Regions from separate parts of the Chryseobacterium shigense genome, predicted to be linked through region 2. Evidence: riboswitches for the same ligand, from Rfam matches in the RefSeq annotation. Region 2 holds a riboswitch; each other region holds the start of a gene.
The links. Region 2 has a riboswitch for S-adenosylmethionine ahead of HNP36_RS10310 (TonB-dependent receptor plug domain-containing protein). Riboswitches for the same ligand answer to the same signal wherever they lie in the genome.
Positions count from the first base shown of each region.

Region 1 (6,072 bases), on a different contig from region 2:
GTACAGCTTCTGATAAAATTTCAAGCTTTCTGATTTTATCCTTGTAGTATATTAATAAAGTAACGACTAATATATTTGACGCAATCAGGATTGTATCTGTAAATGTTACTTCTTTTTGAGAATGTTTAGGGAAATCCAGTTCAAGGTTATTGGCAAGGATGTATCCTGTAACAATGATGAACAGGGTATAAAAAGAATACACTAAAACTTCTTTTTTCGTAAAGAAAATATATGCCCCTAAAGGAAGCGGAAGAAGCCAGCAAAAGCTTGCAACCGAATTATTCCAGAAAGCAAGCATAATATAAAAATTATATAAAGGTGCAGTTATTAAATACAAATGCACAATTGTATTTGTAGGAAATCTTCTTCGAGCCAGAAAATAACTGTAACCAATAAAAACGAATCCGCCCAACAGATACCACGACATTATTTTATCATAGATGTAGAACGTGAAAATAACGGTATAAATTCCCAGGATAAAAAGCATCAGAATTACATACCTGTCTATCAGTTCATGTTTTAGCTTTTCTATGTCTTCATTTTTTTTGCTCATCTGATGTCTGGAAGGGATTTATTTTCAGTCTAAATCAATGAAATCTCAGAAATGACTTTGTTAAACGCTTGAATTTCAATAATATGAATGAGTTTAAGTCATTTTCAGAATTATCATTTGCCTTGCTGTTTTTTTGATTTATAGATTAAAATAATTTTGCGGAACAGTTTCGATAAACAAACACACGTATATATATCGTGTTGCAAAATTATTAAAAATAAAATATAAATGAAAGGTTCGCTGTAAATCGCGGTATTCTTAAAGCTTTTTAAATATAGTAAAGAATGTTGAAAATTAATTCTTTGGTTATTGCAGAACAGAAGAAATTATAGAAGATATGCAACGATATTTATTTTTTTAAAAAATTCTAAAAACACATATGAATGATAATTCTGAAAAGAATTCCTTTTTTAACTTAAAAACAACTATTATGAAAAAAATTATTTTGCTTGTTACAAGTATCTCTTATGCATTAATTTATTCACAAGTAGGTATTAACACGGCTAATCCGCGCGGAACTCTCCATGTGGATGGCCAAAAGGATAATCCCGCATCAGGTGATCCTGGTGCTGTACAGGGAGCGAATGACTTTATTGTGACCTCTTCCGGCAGTGTGGGGATTGGAACTGCAGTGCCTAATGCATCTGCGATCCTGGATGTAAATGTAGACGGACTCGCTGTTGGCAGCAAAAAAGGGCTTTTAGGTCCGAAAGTAGCATTAACCTCCCAAACCGATCAGGCTACCATTCCTTCACCTGTAGCAGGACTTCTTGTGTACAATTTAGGAACCGGAGGACTTGGTTATGTAGGGTATGTATTTTGGAACGGTACGGAATGGAGAACATTCAACAACGGCTCTCTTGCCCCTGGAACTTTAGGCTCTATTACCTGTAACGGAGTTACACTGTCTCCCGGAATTTATACTGCCGGTACTCCTTATACAGGAACTATGACTGTTCCGTATACAGGCGGAAACGGAGGTGTTTATGCAGCACAGACTGTGGGACCTGTAAACGGACTCACTGCAACGCTTGCTGCCGGAAACTTTAATGTAGGATCAGGAATTCTAAGCTATACAGTATCCGGAATGCCTACTGCTTCCAGCCCTACACTTACCACTTTCCCGCTAAATATCGGAGGACAAACCTGTAGTGCAACAGTAGGAGCGGGTTCTGTAATTGCCCCTGGAGAATTGGTATATTATCATTCTTCAATCCCGCGTCAGACTTCATCATTTCTTTTAAGTCAGTTTCTTAATGATCTTCCTATAGTTAACAATACCTTCAGAGTTGATGCATATATCACTTCTCCTAATGCATTTGACTCCAGTAGTGCGAATACCAATTTTGATCCCCGTCTTTATAATATTACCGCGGCTAACGCAAAAGTGTGGGTGTCTGAAGTATCTACGCATACGGGAGATTCACGTGGGGCTAATTTATTAATCTTCCCTAATAATTATGCCCAGTTTGATGATGGAGTGTATCTTACATATGGAAGAAATGAGACCGTTACTTTTGACATTACAACGGCGGATAATAAATGGTATAGAGTTTATTACGCGTTGCGTATAGATAATAAATCTTTTGCAAGTGCAGGTAATGCCAATACTACTTCAGACTCTACTACTGCGGACAATACACTGGAAGTTTTTGTTTCCATTCAGAGGTTGTATTAAAAAGGATTTCAAGTAGGTTAAATTATTGATTGTCAGTTTTTAATCATAAATGTTGATTGGATTTAAGGATCGGCTTTAAAGCTGGTCCTTTTTCAAAAAAGAAATTGGGCAATAGATATTTAGGTTTTGGGAGAAAACAATAGATACAGGAAACCCCCATTAGACTAAAGTGTATGATAAAATTCAAAATAAAAGACTTGGAAGAGCAGGCAAATACAGGCTATACTTTACAATAGTTTCACTTAACAAACTTTTTCCATGAGATTTGATTTTAAAAACATTCACATCGGTGAATGTATAAAGACAAGAGCAGAAGAACTGGAAATTTCTGTATCCCGGATCTGTAAATTTCACAAAATTACAGAAGAAGAAATGTATGAAATGTTTGATACGAAAAGTCTGGATACGGAAACTCTTCTTAGATGGTGCAAGCTTCTGGAATATGATTTTTTCCGAATCTATGCCCAGCATCTTATTTTATTTGCTCCCGGAAACGGCTCATCGTTTAATCTTCCGGAAAATGGCAAACCCTCACTTCCGGAATTTAGGAAAAATGTTTACACTAGGCAGGTTGTGGATTTTATTCTGGAATTAATAAAGACAGGAGAAAAAACAAAACTTCAGATATTGGAAGAGTATAGGATTCCCAAAACTACACTTTATAAATGGATCAGTAAATACGATGAGACACAATGAAATTGATGCACCAGTATAATTACCTGCTGTATCAGAATAAAGAAGAAATTATGAAATTGCTTGGACAAGAATTTAATTTCTATCCTTCTGATAACTGGACATATACGCTGGAAACAGGAACATTCGGAAAGAAAACAATCCTGTTTTTATTCTTTGAAAATGATAAAGTCTCCAAAATTGAAATAAAAAAAATATATGGAAAGATCAGCACCGGATTATAAGAAAATATACACGGACATTATTTTTAGAAAATGCCCTGAGAAATACGGGCTTTGTGATTTTATTTTGCAGAAAGAAACTCTGTCCGTTTTAGACGTTATTAAATTAAATCAGCTGATTTTTGATGTTGAAGACCAGCAGATAGCTCAGTTTAACCAAAAACAAAGATCGTATGATGAAGCTTCGATTTTGGAAATCCTGGAATTTCAGGAGAGAAACGGGTATAATAATACAGAATTAGCGGATGAATTTAAATTAAGCAGAAACTCTGTAGCAAAATGGAAAAAAATATTCAAGAGCAAAGCCCAAACTAACTGAACTGCTATATGCAAATTTAAAAGGCTATTATAAGAAAGGAATGACATCGGAAGATGTCATTTTTTTTGCTTCTCAGTTTTTCATTTAATTATTAATAATGATAAATCTCATATTTATGGATTTCGCAATCTGTTAACTCCTTGCTGTGGCGGTGTTTTAGTTGAGAATTAAGTTAATTTTTGATAATGTATAATAAAAAATTTTAAAGTCTACTTGTTTTGTAGACTAATTGTTTTTAGATTTGCAGACATATTTCGATCGGCTTATAAAGAAAGATGGAGGGAACTGACCCTGTGAAATCTTAACAACCTGCCCCTGCGCAAGGTGTTACATTCAGCCTTTAAAGGAAAAATAAGCATTTGGTTTATCGTATTTTTCGATGCCCTTTGCTGACTTTTCTGCAAAGGGTTAGTTTTTTAATATATGATAAATAAAATTGATTATGATTAGTAAGAGTTTAATTGATTCCAAGGCTTGGATTCCTTCTGCCGCTGTATTTTTCTTAGGAATTATCAGTGCAAATGCCCAGGAAATAAAGCCGAAAAAAGATACAGTCAAAGAAAAGGAAATTGATGAGGTGGTAGTCATTGCTTACGGTAAAGCCAAAAGAACAAGCTATACAGGTTCCGTAGCCACTATTTCCAGCGAAAAAATCAACAACAGGCCCGTTACCAATATTACAAAAGCTCTCGAAGGGCAGGTTCCGGGAATTCAGGCGGTAAGTGCTTCAGGACAGCCTGGAGCAACGGCTTCAGTAAGAATAAGAGGAATTGGTTCCATTAGTGCTTCCAGTGACCCTCTGTATGTAGTGGATGGAATTCCTTTTGATGGGAATATCAATTCCATCAGTCCGAATGATATAGAATCCATAAGTGTTTTAAAAGACGCCACAGCAAGTTCATTATATGGTTCAAGAGGAGCTAACGGGATCATCATCATTACCACAAAATCCGGTAAAAAAGGAGAATCCAGGGTCAATTTCAATATCAGTCAGGGATTTTCTACCAGAGCCGTAAAAGATTATAAGCAGGTAAGTACCGATGAGTATTTCCAATTGTATTGGGAAGCATTGAGAAACGGTTACAAATCCGGGCAAATATCTTCCCAGCAGGCCGCACAGATGGCAAGCGACAACCTTGTGAATGCTCTGGGAATAAACCCTTACGGAGCCGGTTTCCCCAAACCTGTAGGAACAGACGGAAAACTTCTTCCGGGAGCAAAAGCTTTATGGAATGACGACTGGAGAGATATTCTTCAAAGGACGGCCTCCAGAAGCCAGGTAGATTTTGACATCAGCGGAGGCAGCGAAAAAAGCAATTATTTCTTCTCCTTAGGATACCTTGATGATAAAGGAATTGCCATAGAATCTGGATTTCAAAAGTTTTCCACCAGGCTAAAAATTAATTCTGAAGTTAAAAAATGGCTGAACGCCGGAGCCAATTTAAGTTACACCAACAGTATTCAGCAGGCACCGCCATCTTCAGATTCCAGAACAGACAATATCATCAATGCAGCCAGGGTAATACCTTCTTTCTACCCATATTATGAAAGAAATGCTGACGGAAGTTATGTGCTGGATTCAGAAGGAAACAGGATCTATGATTTCGGGAAATACAGACCCACAAGTGCATTGCAGAACCAAAATGCAGCTGCAACACTGCCTTTGGATAAAAACGAAAACAAAGAAGACAATTTTTCAGGAAAAGGATTTTTAGAATTTATCTTTCTTCCCGAACTGAGATTTAAAACCAGTTTTTCAGTTGATCTTGTAAATTACAACGGACATTACTATTCCAATCCGCTGATCGGGGAAGGAAGCGAAACAGGAGGTTCCGTAACGAAATCGAACAGCAGAACCCTTTCCTATACAACCAGTAATATTCTGACTTTTGACAAGAAGTTCGGAAAGCATCACCTAAGTGTTTTGGGAGGCCAGGAATTTTACAAATATGATTACCAGACGATATCCGGTTCCAGAAGCCAGTTTTCCCTTCCTTATTACTACGAGCCTGATGCTGCGGCGCTGCTGGGAAGCTTCAGTGGAAACAGAGATCAGTTTTCCTTATTAAGTTTCCTGGGAAGAGCAGAATATGATTTTAATAATACTTACTTTTTGTCAGTTTCCGGAAGAGCAGATGGTTCTTCAAGATTCTTTGCAGATAACAGATGGGGGAAATTCTGGTCAGTGGGAGCTTCATGGAAAGTCTCAAATGAAGATTTTATCAAAAACCTGAATGTTTTCAATCAACTGACATTGCGTGCAAGTTACGGTGGTCAGGGGAATGATAAATTAAGGAGACCCAACGGATCTTCTCTTTACTATGCTTACCAGGAATTGTACAGGTTTTATAATAACCTTGGCGAGCCGGGAACAGTTCTGGAAAAAGTGCAGACCAATGATGTGAAGTGGGAAACCAACCTTAATTTAAATGTAGGTCTTGAGTTTGCAATTCTGAATAACAGGGTAAAAGGTAACGTAGAATATTTCAAACGAAAGAGTCAGGATCTTCTGTTTAATATGCCGGTTGCCCCATCTCTGGGAATCAGTGATTTTCCTTTCAATATCGGGACAATACAGAATACCGGTTTTGAATTCTCATTATTCACA
Region 1 is NZ_JACHLC010000003.1:201,608-207,679, forward strand. It holds gene HNP36_RS13645 (helix-turn-helix domain-containing protein) at 1-553, opposite strand, end outside; gene HNP36_RS13650 (hypothetical protein) at 984-2,231, shown strand; gene HNP36_RS13655 (transposase) at 2,490-2,927, shown strand; gene HNP36_RS13660 (hypothetical protein) at 2,924-3,148, shown strand; gene HNP36_RS13665 (helix-turn-helix domain-containing protein) at 3,123-3,464, shown strand; SAM riboswitch class I at 3,725-3,822, shown strand; gene HNP36_RS13670 (SusC/RagA family TonB-linked outer membrane protein) at 3,907-6,072, shown strand, end outside.
Region 1: linked by a shared signal. The riboswitch ahead of HNP36_RS13670 (SusC/RagA family TonB-linked outer membrane protein) and the one ahead of HNP36_RS10310 (TonB-dependent receptor plug domain-containing protein) in region 2 are both predicted to bind S-adenosylmethionine.

Region 2 (6,072 bases):
ATCATGATAGAAGCTTCCGTCTTAAAATCAATGGGAATCAACCACGTTTTATTGGTAAGCGGAGAAGCTAATAAAACAGTAGGAATTACCTATTTTCTGAATGCTGTCCGTCTGTTAAAGCCTCATTTTGCCAACATTTCAATTGAGGTACAGCCTTTATCAGAAGAAGAATATCTGCAGTTGCATCAGGAAGGCGTTTATTCCGTTTTGGTGTATCAGGAAACTTATCATCAGGAAGTTTATAAAGAATACCATCCCAAAGGGAAAAAATCAAATTTCCATTTCCGGCTGGATACACCGGACAGAATTGGCAAAGCCGGAATTCACAAAATTGGGTTAGGTGTGTTGCTCGGGCTTGAGGACTGGCGGGTAGACAGCTTTTTCAATGCACTTCATATTGATTATCTTCAGAAGCAGTTCTGGAAAAGTCGGTTTTCCGTTTCTTTCCCCAGACTAAGGCCGGCAGAAGGAATTATTGAGCCTAATTTTATCATGGAAGATAAAGATCTCCTGCAATTAATCTGTGCCTACAGAATTTGGAATGAAGACCTGGAAATTTCAATATCCACAAGGGAAAATGAAAAATTCAGGAACCATATCATTTCTTTAGGAGCAACAACCATGAGTGCTGCCTCAAAAACAAATCCGGGAGGCTATGCTGTGGATGTTGAATCTCTGGAACAGTTTGAAACCAGCGATGAACGAAGCATGGAAGAAGTAAAAAACAGCATCAGAAAAGCAGGCTATGATCCGGTAATGAAAGACTGGGATTCTGCATACAGCGGAATTTAAAAATCTTAATGGTTCAAAATAATTAATGAGCGATGAGTAATGATATTTTCGAAAGATACAGCCGGCAGATATTCATAGAAGAGATTGGACTTGATGGTCAGCGGAAAATCATCAAGTCTAAAGTTCTTGTGATTGGAGCGGGAGGTTTGGGAAGTCCCGTTATTCAATACCTTGCAGCAGCCGGAGCCGGAAATTTGGGCGTGGTGGATTTTGATGAGGTAGAGCTTCACAACCTGAACCGCCAGGTCATTCACACTGAAAACACGGTTGGAACCTCAAAAGTAAAAAGTGCAGAACTTTTTGTGAAAAAACTTAATCATCAGGTAAAATGTGCCGCAATAAATGAAAAAATTAATTCTTCTAACGCAGAAAAAATCATTTCATCATATGATATAATCATCGATTGTTCTGATAATTTTACAGCAAGATATTTAATTAACGATACTTGTGTGAAATTGGGAAAACCCTTGATTTATGGAAGTATACTGGGTTTTTCAGGACAGGTTGCCGTTTTTAATTATAAAAGCAGTAAAAACCTCAGGGATATCTTTCCGGAGCTGCCTTTTGAAGAAAATATTCCGGATTGCGACAGCCTGGGAGTTTTGGGAGCGCTTCCGGGTATTGTAGGCAGCATGATGGCCATGCTGGCTTTAAAAATCATTACAGAACTCCCAATAAAGCCGGATCAGCTTATCCTTATTGATACTTTGAACTGGAAATTCCAGACCATAGATTTTTAAATTATGGTATTGATATACAAACTTACTCTCATTAAGATAGGAAACTTTATAACTGTGTTGATCTTACTAAAAGAAATTTTTATTGCATTAAGAGTATATAGAATTTTAACCACAGATTACACGGATTTGTAAAAATGTTTATACTATACTTTATCTGAAGTTGTTAAAATTATGCGCAATTATCTGTGCAGATTTGTGTAATCTGTGGTTAATAAAATTACTTCTTATAGAAAATGAGGTAGTAAAATTATCTTACTACCTCATTTTATAATTTGTGACTACAAAAATTACTGTGGACTCTGCATTACGCCGCCATTATCCTCTTTTTTAGTCTGGTTCAGGATATTCGCATCCTCCTTAGCCAGTTTATTCTTGGTTGGAATTTTATAATTGATGGAAATTCCGAAATTCCTCGTATCATACTTACTTCTGATCATTACAGGCTGTCCTTCCGGCGGATTGGAATACACCTGCATTACCTGTCCGTTGAAAATATCATTCGCGAAAACAGAAAGTGTAAGACGGTTGTTCATGAATTTTTTAGTCAACGTAATATCCAGGTTATTATTAAACGGTTTATCTGCCGTAAAGTAGAAATATCCGGCTTTCGGTGTCAGATAACTGTAATTGGCCGTCAGCTTTATATCTTTCGGTAAGATTAGTTGTGTCATGATATTGAAGATCCAGAATCCTTTATTATTCAGATTATCAATGTCATGTTTCTGATAACCAGCATACAGGTACATGAAATTAATCTTATCAGGATTGAAATTAAACTTCATGATCTCGCTCATCGGTTTGCTGAAAATCATAAACGGAATAGGTAAACCTACATTGAAGTTGTGAATTTTCATATTCGAAATATTCACCTGCTTATTGTAAAGATTCTTACCGTTTTTCATGATGATCTGTGCTACCTGATCCTTCGCAGAACTTACACTGTATCCGATGAAAGCGTAATCAAAGGCAGAAACCTTCAATTCATAATTGTCAAATATCGTAGGCTGGAGATCCGGGTTCCCGGTTACCTGGGTGTTTGGGCTTCCAAATATGACATTGTTCGGGTTCAGGGCAGAAATGCTTGGCAGAGTAATCTTTTTGTTGTAGTTCGCTGCCACATACACCTGATTAATCAGGCTATACTGTACACTGGCATTCGGAAAAAGCTTGAACTTATTGAAAGGTATTAAATCCCTTTCCAGAACAGCATTATCCTTTATCGTTCTTGTAATCCCGGAAATGTCATAATTTTCTGCTCTTGCTCCTAAAGTAAAATCAAATTTTTTCAGCTTTGCCTGAAATTCAAGATAAGTGGAAGCTGTCTGTCTCTGGTATTCCAGATTGGTAAGGCCTCTGGTTTCCGTATCATAATCCTGTCTTTCATATAACCCTCCCAAACTTACTTTTCCTCCATCCAGAAGTTTGATCGGTTGAGAATAATCTATTTTAAAGTTAGCAACCCTCATATCGGAATTATTGCTCAGTACATTTCCGAGAATATCTCTTGGCTGGGGTTCAAATGGCCCATAGAATGTTTTATCAAGGAACACATTATCCTGGCCGAACTTTGTATAAGCTTTTGTATATCCAAACTGGAAATCCAGTTTCTGAGATTTATCCGCAAAGCGTTTCTGGTAGGTCGCCACTGCTTCCTGTCTTATAGTGTTGGTGTGGGCAATATCTGAAGAAGTAAAATCATAATCTCTCAGGTAATAGCCTAATGGACTGTTATCCGGAGTCCTGTCTCCTATACCGTTGCTTAGGGTATAATTATCATTATTGTTGTGATAAATATCGTAGTTCAGCAATAGCCTATCCTGTCCAAGATCAAAGGTTACCCCTGCTTTTGCAAAGTAACCGCGTGCTATTCTGTCTGTATTATTATGCAGTAGGATATCCTGATCACCATTTAACATACTTTCACGGTAGTTCTGGCCTACGTTCAGCTGCCATCCGAATAATTTATTTCTTGCATTCAGATTTAAGGAATTAGTGGCTCTGCTTCTGAATTTATCGTAATTCGTAAATGAGTAATTGCCCGAATAAGTTGCGGTTAAATATTTATTGGCATTTTTATTCGTAATGATATTCATGATGGCGCCTCCTGAAGTAGCGGGGAATTCTGCGCCGGGCTGTGTGATCACTTCTATTCTGTCCACCGAGTTGGCAGGCATCCCTTCCAGGAAGGAATTTAATTCATTTGATGTAATATTTAAAGGTCTTCCGTTCAAATAAACGTCCAGCACTTTTCCCTGATACATCATTCCGGCAATATCAGTGGAGATCAGCCCCGGAAGCTTTTTTATACCTTCCAGAACATTACCGTTATTAAGCTGTGGCTGTTCGGAAAAATCAAAGATCGTACGATCTGCTTTCTGTTCAACGGCTTTTTTAGTTTTGGTAATGACAACACCTTCAATCTGTTTCTCCTTTTCCGTATTGGTACTGGTCTTTTCCTGTGAATAGGCAAAAAATGACCCCAGCAAGGATAGCGTCAATATAGTTTTTTTCATAATGTTTTTTTACTACTATTTCTGTTAGACGTAAAAAAAGGGAAATTGTTACGGTAGAATTTGCGAAAAGTTAAATTTTTTAGCAATTATTTTTTTATTTCCGAAATATTTATATCTTTGCCCTGTAATTATCAAGAATCTCATAGATGGGATAGCAACCTGCAAAAACAAGCAAGGTGCTGAAATAGATAAGCCGGTATGCCCGGAAAAAATGTTTATTCTCTATTTTTCCTCCCATCTTGAAATTTTTGTTTTAAAAAAATAAAATCAATGTTTAAAGACAAGGGAAATCACATTACCAATTTAAATTTTAGTTTCTCAGATCGTGAAGTGTCATTTTACTATTCTGACCTGTTTTCATGCCATTTCCATATGCGCATGTGTTGTTGTTTCTAGACATCTTTAAAAAATAATACCAACCATTCCGGCTTTTGACCGTAACCTTAAACATAAGGTTACAGGAAAATTATTGCCTGAAATCATACAATTAGTAATAAAAAAATAGAAAAAAACATGCATACTTTCAACAAAAAAATAATCATAGCATCAGCAACTTTTATTTCAGCATTTTACTTCGGGCAGACGGATTCTGCATCATCCAAAAAAATTGATGACGTAGTGATTCTGGGATCAAGAGGATCGGGGAGATCGCTTACGGAAACACCTGTTCCGGTAGATATTATCAATATTTCAAAGATTTTGAGACAAAGTCCTGTTAATAATATAAGCCAGGCCCTTAACTATGTAGTGCCTTCATTTTCCTCTACCTCACATACCGTTAATGACGGAACCGATTTTGTAGATCCTGCTCTTCTCAGGGGACTTGGTCCGGATCAGGTTTTGGTTTTGCTTAACGGAAAAAGAAGATACCAGTCGTCCCTGATCAATGTTACCCTGACTCCGGGAAGAGGTTCAGTAGGAACAGATCTTAATGCTATCCCTGCTTTTGCCTTAGATAAAATAGAAGTGCTGCGAGACGGAGCTTCTGCCCAGTATGGTTCCGATGCTATTGCCGGGGTCGTGAATTTAGGCCTTAAAAGAAGACTGGGGCTTTCAGGACAGGTGTTTTTAGGAGGATATGCTTCACCGGCAGCCAATAATTTTTCCGGTGGAGTAGATGGACAGACCATTTCTGCAGATCTGAATTACGGAGCAAAAATCGGTGATAAAGGGTTCGTCAATGTAACGGGATCAGTGCAGTATCGTGACCCGTATTCAAGGGCTGGCGTACGTCAGGGAGATATTTTTAACGCCTATAATGCCATTAATTACAGGGCACTACAAAATGGAGTGAATATAGACGGATTATATAAGAATATTACCAATACTTCTAATACACAGCAGATCATTAATACAGTGAAGCAATATGCATTGCAGGTTGATTATTTTTCACAGGATTTCAAGACCCAGATAGCAGGAGCGAACAGTATTATAGCACTGCAAGGCTTATTAAAACAGGATTTTACGGATCAGGAGCTTAAGTATAGAGGGTTGGAAAGAAAAGATTTCAGCTTGAGAGCAGGGCAGTCTAAATTGCAGTCGGCACAGCTTTTTTTCAACTCTGAAATCCCGGTGAATGAAGACTGGAAAGTATATTCTTTTGGAGGATATAGCTACCGTTTAGGAAATGCCGGAGGTTTTTACCGCTTGCCGAATACAGAAAGAAATATCAATGCTGTTACCCCGAACGGATATCTTCCGCAAATTGAAGCAACTGTGAATGATTATTCATTAGCCGGAGGAATCAAAGGAAAATGGAACGGCTGGAATGTGGATTTAAGCAATACGTTCGGGAAAAATGCCTTTAATTTTGGGGTAGTGAATACATTTAACGCATCCCTGGGTGATAATTCACCAAGAACTTTTGATGCTGGAGGGTCTGAATTTTTACAAAATACACTGAATCTGGATTTCTCTAAGAAGTATGATGTACTTCACGGTCTGAATGTAGCTTTTGGAGGGGAGTATCGTTATGAAAACTACAAAGTGAATGCAGGAAATGAAAACTCATATGTTTCCTATGATAT
Region 2 is NZ_JACHLC010000002.1:104,023-110,094, reverse strand. It holds gene thiH (2-iminoacetate synthase ThiH) at 1-792, shown strand, start outside; gene HNP36_RS10320 (HesA/MoeB/ThiF family protein) at 825-1,532, shown strand; gene HNP36_RS10315 (outer membrane beta-barrel family protein) at 1,820-4,045, opposite strand; SAM-I-IV-variant riboswitch at 4,169-4,267, shown strand; gene HNP36_RS10310 (TonB-dependent receptor plug domain-containing protein) at 4,559-6,072, shown strand, end outside.

Region 3 (6,072 bases), on a different contig from region 2:
CCCATTTATCAGGCATAGAGATAATATCCTTATTGTGGAGATGGTTCCATTCTGTATTTCTTACATATTCATTGAAATTTCTCGGAGCTTCATGGTTGGGATCGCCTTTCAGCCATTTGCCCACATTATAATGATAGAACTGTTTATTCCACAGAAGCCCTGCGAATGCCTGCCGTTGCACATTTCTTTCATCCTCATTTGTGGTTTCGCTTTGGATCTCATTATAGAATTCATCTGTTTCTGCAGATCTTGCACTGAAAATTTCGTTGAACTTATCAAAAGGCTCATCCATCTCATCCGGGCACAGCCTGAAATCAAACGTTTTGGATTGTCCGGCTTCAATTATTTCGTCAATGATGAAAGCTGCTTTGGTTCCTCTTTTTTCCGGATTTACCGTATTGCTTTCATAAATAATATGATCGTTGATTCCGTCCTTAAAATAAGTATTTCCGGGATAAGGGGCTCCATATAATTTGGGAGTATTGGTCTCATTTTCGCAGAAAGCACTTTTTGCAGCAAGATTCCTTGAGTAGAATTTCTTAATCGAAATGCTGTCATGCTTAATGTCAATGCATCCATCGTATGAAGCATTCATTTCACCTTTATATGTGTTGTATCCCCATTTCCAGTTATTTCTGAACCATGCAGCCGGAGTGATAACGATAGGGGCATCCTGACGGCTTCTGTTATGAACAGTTACCCTTGCAAGAATATCGTTGTGATCAGCCTTACAGTATTCAATGAAAATATCGAAGTATTCATCATTGTCAAAAATTCCCGTATCAAACAGTTCATATTCAGGCTCCTTTTTGCTCCGTCTGCCATTTTCGGTAACAAGATCGTCATAAGGAAATGCATTGATAGGGTATTTATACACCATTTTCATATAACTATGGGTAGGTGTATTATCTAAATAGTAAAAAATCTCTTTGATATCCTCCCCGTGGTTACCCTGCGGATTGCTCAGTCCAAAAAAACGTTCTTTTACAATTTTATCTTTTTTATTCCAAAAGGAGAAGGCAAAACAGAGAATCTGCTTCACATCGGAAATTCCTGCGATTCCTTCTTCGCCCCATCGGTAGGTATAACTTTCTGCATTATTATGGTTGGCGTAATGCCAGGCATTTCCGTTCGGGCTGTAGTCTTCACGCACATTTCCCCATTGCCGGTTACTTACGTATGGTCCCCAGTTTTTCCATTTGGGATCTAGTAATCTTTCTTTTTCAACAGTCATATTTCATCACTTTTTCAGTACGAAGGTAGTTTTTTTGAAAAATAATTCCAATTCCTTTCATCTGAATAATTATTAATATATCCTTGAAATACTTATCAATAAAGCTTTTTTAAATATTAAAAATAATTTTTTTAAATATTAAAAGAAAAAACATATCTTTGCAGTGCGTTCATTCAAATATTGAAAATGTTATCAAGAAAGGTTGAGGGATTAGACCCTATGAAACCTTAGCAACCCTTTGTGCAAGCAGAGAAGGTGCTACGTTCTACCAATTTATATTGGACAGATAACTCACTGAAGTTCTTTTCAGCCATTTCCTGTGGCATTTTCAATTGTATTAAAATAATAGAATTGAAAACAGAACTAAACTATATTAATCTTTCGTATCAAACCGGTTCCCAAAAGGAATACAATATCCCGCTGACCTATCAGATCTTCGGGAAAGACCTGTTTTCAGCACCCGTTATACTGGTAAATCATGCTTTAACCGGGAACTCAAACGTTTCTGGAGAAAAAGGCTGGTGGAAAAAACTTATCGGGGAAAATCAGGTAATTGATACCAATATATATACAGTTCTGTGTTTCAATATTCCCGGAAACGGATATGATGATTTTTTAATTGATGAATACGAAGATTTCACCTCTTCAGATATTGCACAAATATTCCTGAAAGGTCTTGAAGCTTTACATATCAAAAATTTATACGCCATTATCGGAGGTTCCCTCGGAGGAGGAATTGCCTGGGAGATGCTTGCAAAACAGCCGCAACTCTCGGAGATATTTATTCCTATTGCCTGTGACCTTAAAACTCATGACTGGCTTCATGCACAGTGTCTTGTTCAGAAATTTCTGCTTAATGGAAACGATGAGCCTCTGCAGAAAGCAAGAATCCATGCTATGTTGTGTTACAGGACCCCTCAATCTTTAAATGACAGATTTCAAAACAGATACGATCAGAAGAATCAGAGGCTTGAGTCTGAAGACTGGTTGGTTTATCATGGAAATTCATTAAACGAAAGATTTAGTTTAAAATCTTACAAGCTGATGAATCATTTGCTCATGAATATCAATACCGAAGAAGAAAAACTGGAAAAAATCAGTTCCCGAATTCACCTTATCGCAGTAGATACAGATTTGTTTTTCCCTGCTTCAGAAATGCGAATGTGCTTTGAACAGCTGAAAGAGAAAAACAAAGAGGTTTTCTATCATGAAATACAGTCAATTCACGGGCATGATGCCTTCCTAATGGAATACGAACAATTAAATACTATCATAAAAAATATTTTGTAGAATGAGAAATGCTAACGAAATAAAGTTTTTAAAAAACAGATCAATCATTAAGTTTGAAGGAGAGGATTTCCTGGGTGAAATCGGGATCGACGGAAGAATTTTTAAAGCGCTTACTTTGGCACGCATCAGTGTTGGAGTAATCTCTCAACAGGCCATTGAAAACGGAATATCCATTCTGGTCAATGAGGCAGATGCAGAAAAAGCAGTTACCTGTCTGATCGATGAGTTTGAGGCAGAAAGAAAATCAGGAAAAGTTTCACAGATATACAGTATTAATAACGTTTCCGTACTCGGTTTTGTAGCGGAAGATTTTAATAAAGTTCTTGCAGAGCTTGCAAGGAATAATGTTTTTCCGCTTCTTCTGAACCAGGTTGCAGCCGAAAAGAGAGTTAATATTGTGGTTACCTCTTCTCAGGACGAGAAAACGAAAAATATCATTGAATCCGAAATTTTCAAAAAGCCTAAAACCGTTCACCTGGCAATCATAGGACATGGAAACGTTGGAAAGACTTTAATAGACCAGGTTTTACAGTCCTCTGAAGAAATCAAAAGACGTAAAAAAATAGATCTTAAGGTAGTTGCAGTGGCCAACTCAAGAAAGATTGCATTCAACAAAAAAGGATTTAATGAAAACTGGAACGATGAGGTTTTAACAGCAGAACACTCATCAAATGTTGAAGAACTGATCAGTTTTTCAAAAGAAAACCAACTGGAAAACCTTATTGTAGTGGACAATACGGCAAGCAAAGATTTTGTAAAGAATTATCATGCGCTGGCCGAAAACGGCTTTGATCTGGTTTCCTCCAATAAAATATTCAATACCCTTCCTATCGAAGAATACCGTAAACTAAGATATACGTTGAGCAAAAACAACAGACGCTATTTATATGAAACTAATGTAGGAGCAGGGCTTCCATTGATTGATACGATAAAATTATTACATCTTTCAGGAGAAAATATCACGAGAATAAAAGGCGTGTTTTCCGGATCGTTGAGCTATATCTTCAATAATTTCTCTGTGAGAAATGATAAGTTCTCAACCATCATCGGAGAGGCAATGGAAAAGGGATACACGGAACCCGATCCGCGTGAAGACCTTTCAGGAAATGATGTCGCAAGAAAACTTCTGATCCTTGCCAGAGAGCTGGATCTGATCAATGAGTTCCAGGATATCAATATTCAGAATTTAATTCCTGAAAACCTGCTTTCCATTGATAAAAATGAGTTTGTTTCAAGGCTTGAGGAGTTGGATGATGAATATCAGAGAATTAAAGAAGAGCAGCAATCGGGGCACGTGCTTCGTTATGTAGGTGATCTTCACGGTGACCTTCAGAAAGATAAAGGACAACTGGATGTGAAATTGGTTTCCGTACCCGGAAGTTCAGCTTTAGGTCAGTTAAAAGGTTCAGATTCTATCTTTGAGATCTACACGGAAAGCTATGGTGAAAATCCTATTGTAATTATGGGAGCCGGGGCCGGAGCCAAAGTAACGGCGAGAGGAGTTTTCGGGGATATTTTAAGAGTAAGTGAAACTAAATAACTAATATAACAATTTAACAATGTGCCAGTTTACCAATAATCTTATTGTTACATTGATAGACTGATACATTGTTACATTTTAAAACTATATGGAAAATTTTGAAACATCAGCGATAAGAACACAGACTGAACGAACACAGTTTGACGAACATTCAACGGCATTATACCTTACATCCAGCTTTATTTTTCAGGATGCTGAAGATATGAGAGCCAGTTTTGCTGAAGAAAAATCTAAAAACCTCTACAGCCGTTTTTCAAACCCGAATGTAACTGAATTCACGGATAAGATTGCAAAAATGGAGGGAGCTGAAGCCGGATATGCATTTGCAACAGGAATGGCGGCTATCTATTCAACATTTGCTGCTTTACTGGAAGCAGGTGATCACATTGTTAGCTGCCAGTCTGTATTTGGGTCTACCCATACTTTATTTACAAAGTATTTCCCGAAATGGAACATTGAAACTACTTATTTCAAAGCAGAAGATGCTGAAAATGTAGAGCGGTATATTAAACCCAATACTAAGATTTTATATCTCGAAACACCTACCAATCCTGCCATTGAAATTCTTGATCTTGAGTTTTTCGGACAGATTGCTAAAAAGCATAACCTGATATTTATCGTAGATAACTGTTTTGCAACGCCTTATCTTCAGCAGCCCATTAAATATGGTGCAGATGTTGTTGTGCATTCTGCAACGAAGCTTATTGACGGACAGGGAAGAGTGTTAGGTGGAGTTGCGGTAGGAAGAGAAGATATGATCAGAGAGATTTATCTTTTTGCAAGAAATACAGGACCTGCAATGTCGCCTTTCAACGCATGGGTACTATCCAAAAGTCTCGAAACACTGGCTATCCGTGTTGAAAAACATTGTGAAAATGCTTTGAAAGTAGCTGAGTTTTTGGAAAATCATCCTAATGTAGAACTCGTAAAATATCCTTTCCTGAAATCCCATCCGAGTTATGAAATCGCTAAAAAGCAGATGAAGCTTGGTGGAAATATTGTAGCCTTCGAAATTAAAGGAGGAATAGAAGGAGGAAGAAACTTCCTGGATAAAATAAAACTCTGCTCACTTTCTGCCAATCTGGGAGATACCAGAACTATTGTAACACATCCTGCATCAACTACTCATTCAAAACTGACGGACGAGGAAAGAAATGAAGTAGGAATTACCGCAGGTTTGGTTCGTTGTTCAGTAGGTCTTGAACATGTTGATGATGTGATAGCAGATCTGAAACAGGCTTTAGATTAATCAATAGGAATGGGATTTAGCCCATTTAATCAATGGTAACACAAAAATGGCTTTAGCCAAAATATATAAAATGAAAAATTCAGAACAACTATACAAAGCATTATCCGAGAGAATTTTAATTCTTGACGGAGCTATGGGAACCATGCTTCAGCGTTATAATTTTGAAGAAGAGGATTACCGTGGCGAACGTTTCAAAGACTGGGAACATCCGGTAAAGGGAAACAATGACCTGCTTTCCCTTACGCAGCCTCAGGCAATTGAAGAAGTTCATAAGAAATACCTGGAAGCCGGAGCAGACATTATAGAAACCAATACGTTCTCCGGAACCACTATCGCGATGGCAGATTATCATATGGAAGATCTGGTATACGACCTGAACTATGAATCAGCTAAGATTGCCAGAAAAGCCTGTGATGAATTTACCACTAAAAATCCAGACAAACCAAGATTTGTTGCCGGCTCCATAGGACCTACGAACAGAACAGCAAGTTTAAGTCCGGATGTAAACGATCCGGGATACAGGGCAATTACCTTTGAAGAGTTGAGAGTAGCTTATAAACAGCAATGTGAAGCTTTACTTGACGGAGGCTCAGACATTCTTCTGGTAGAAACCATCTTTGATACCCTGAATGCAAAAGCAGCCCTGTTTGCCATTGATGAAATTCAGGAAGAAAGAAACATAAAAATTCCTATTATGGTTTCCGGGACAATTACAGATGCCTCAGGAAGAACTTTGAGCGGACAAACCGCTGAAGCGTT
Region 3 is NZ_JACHLC010000003.1:324,800-330,871, forward strand. It holds gene HNP36_RS14305 (MGH1-like glycoside hydrolase domain-containing protein) at 1-1,234, opposite strand, end outside; SAM riboswitch class I at 1,421-1,527, shown strand; gene HNP36_RS14310 (alpha/beta fold hydrolase) at 1,586-2,524, shown strand; gene HNP36_RS14315 (ACT domain-containing protein) at 2,526-4,064, shown strand; gene HNP36_RS14320 (O-succinylhomoserine sulfhydrylase) at 4,153-5,313, shown strand; gene HNP36_RS14325 (homocysteine S-methyltransferase family protein) at 5,384-6,072, shown strand, end outside.
Region 3: linked by a shared signal. The riboswitch ahead of HNP36_RS14310 (alpha/beta fold hydrolase) and the one ahead of HNP36_RS10310 (TonB-dependent receptor plug domain-containing protein) in region 2 are both predicted to bind S-adenosylmethionine.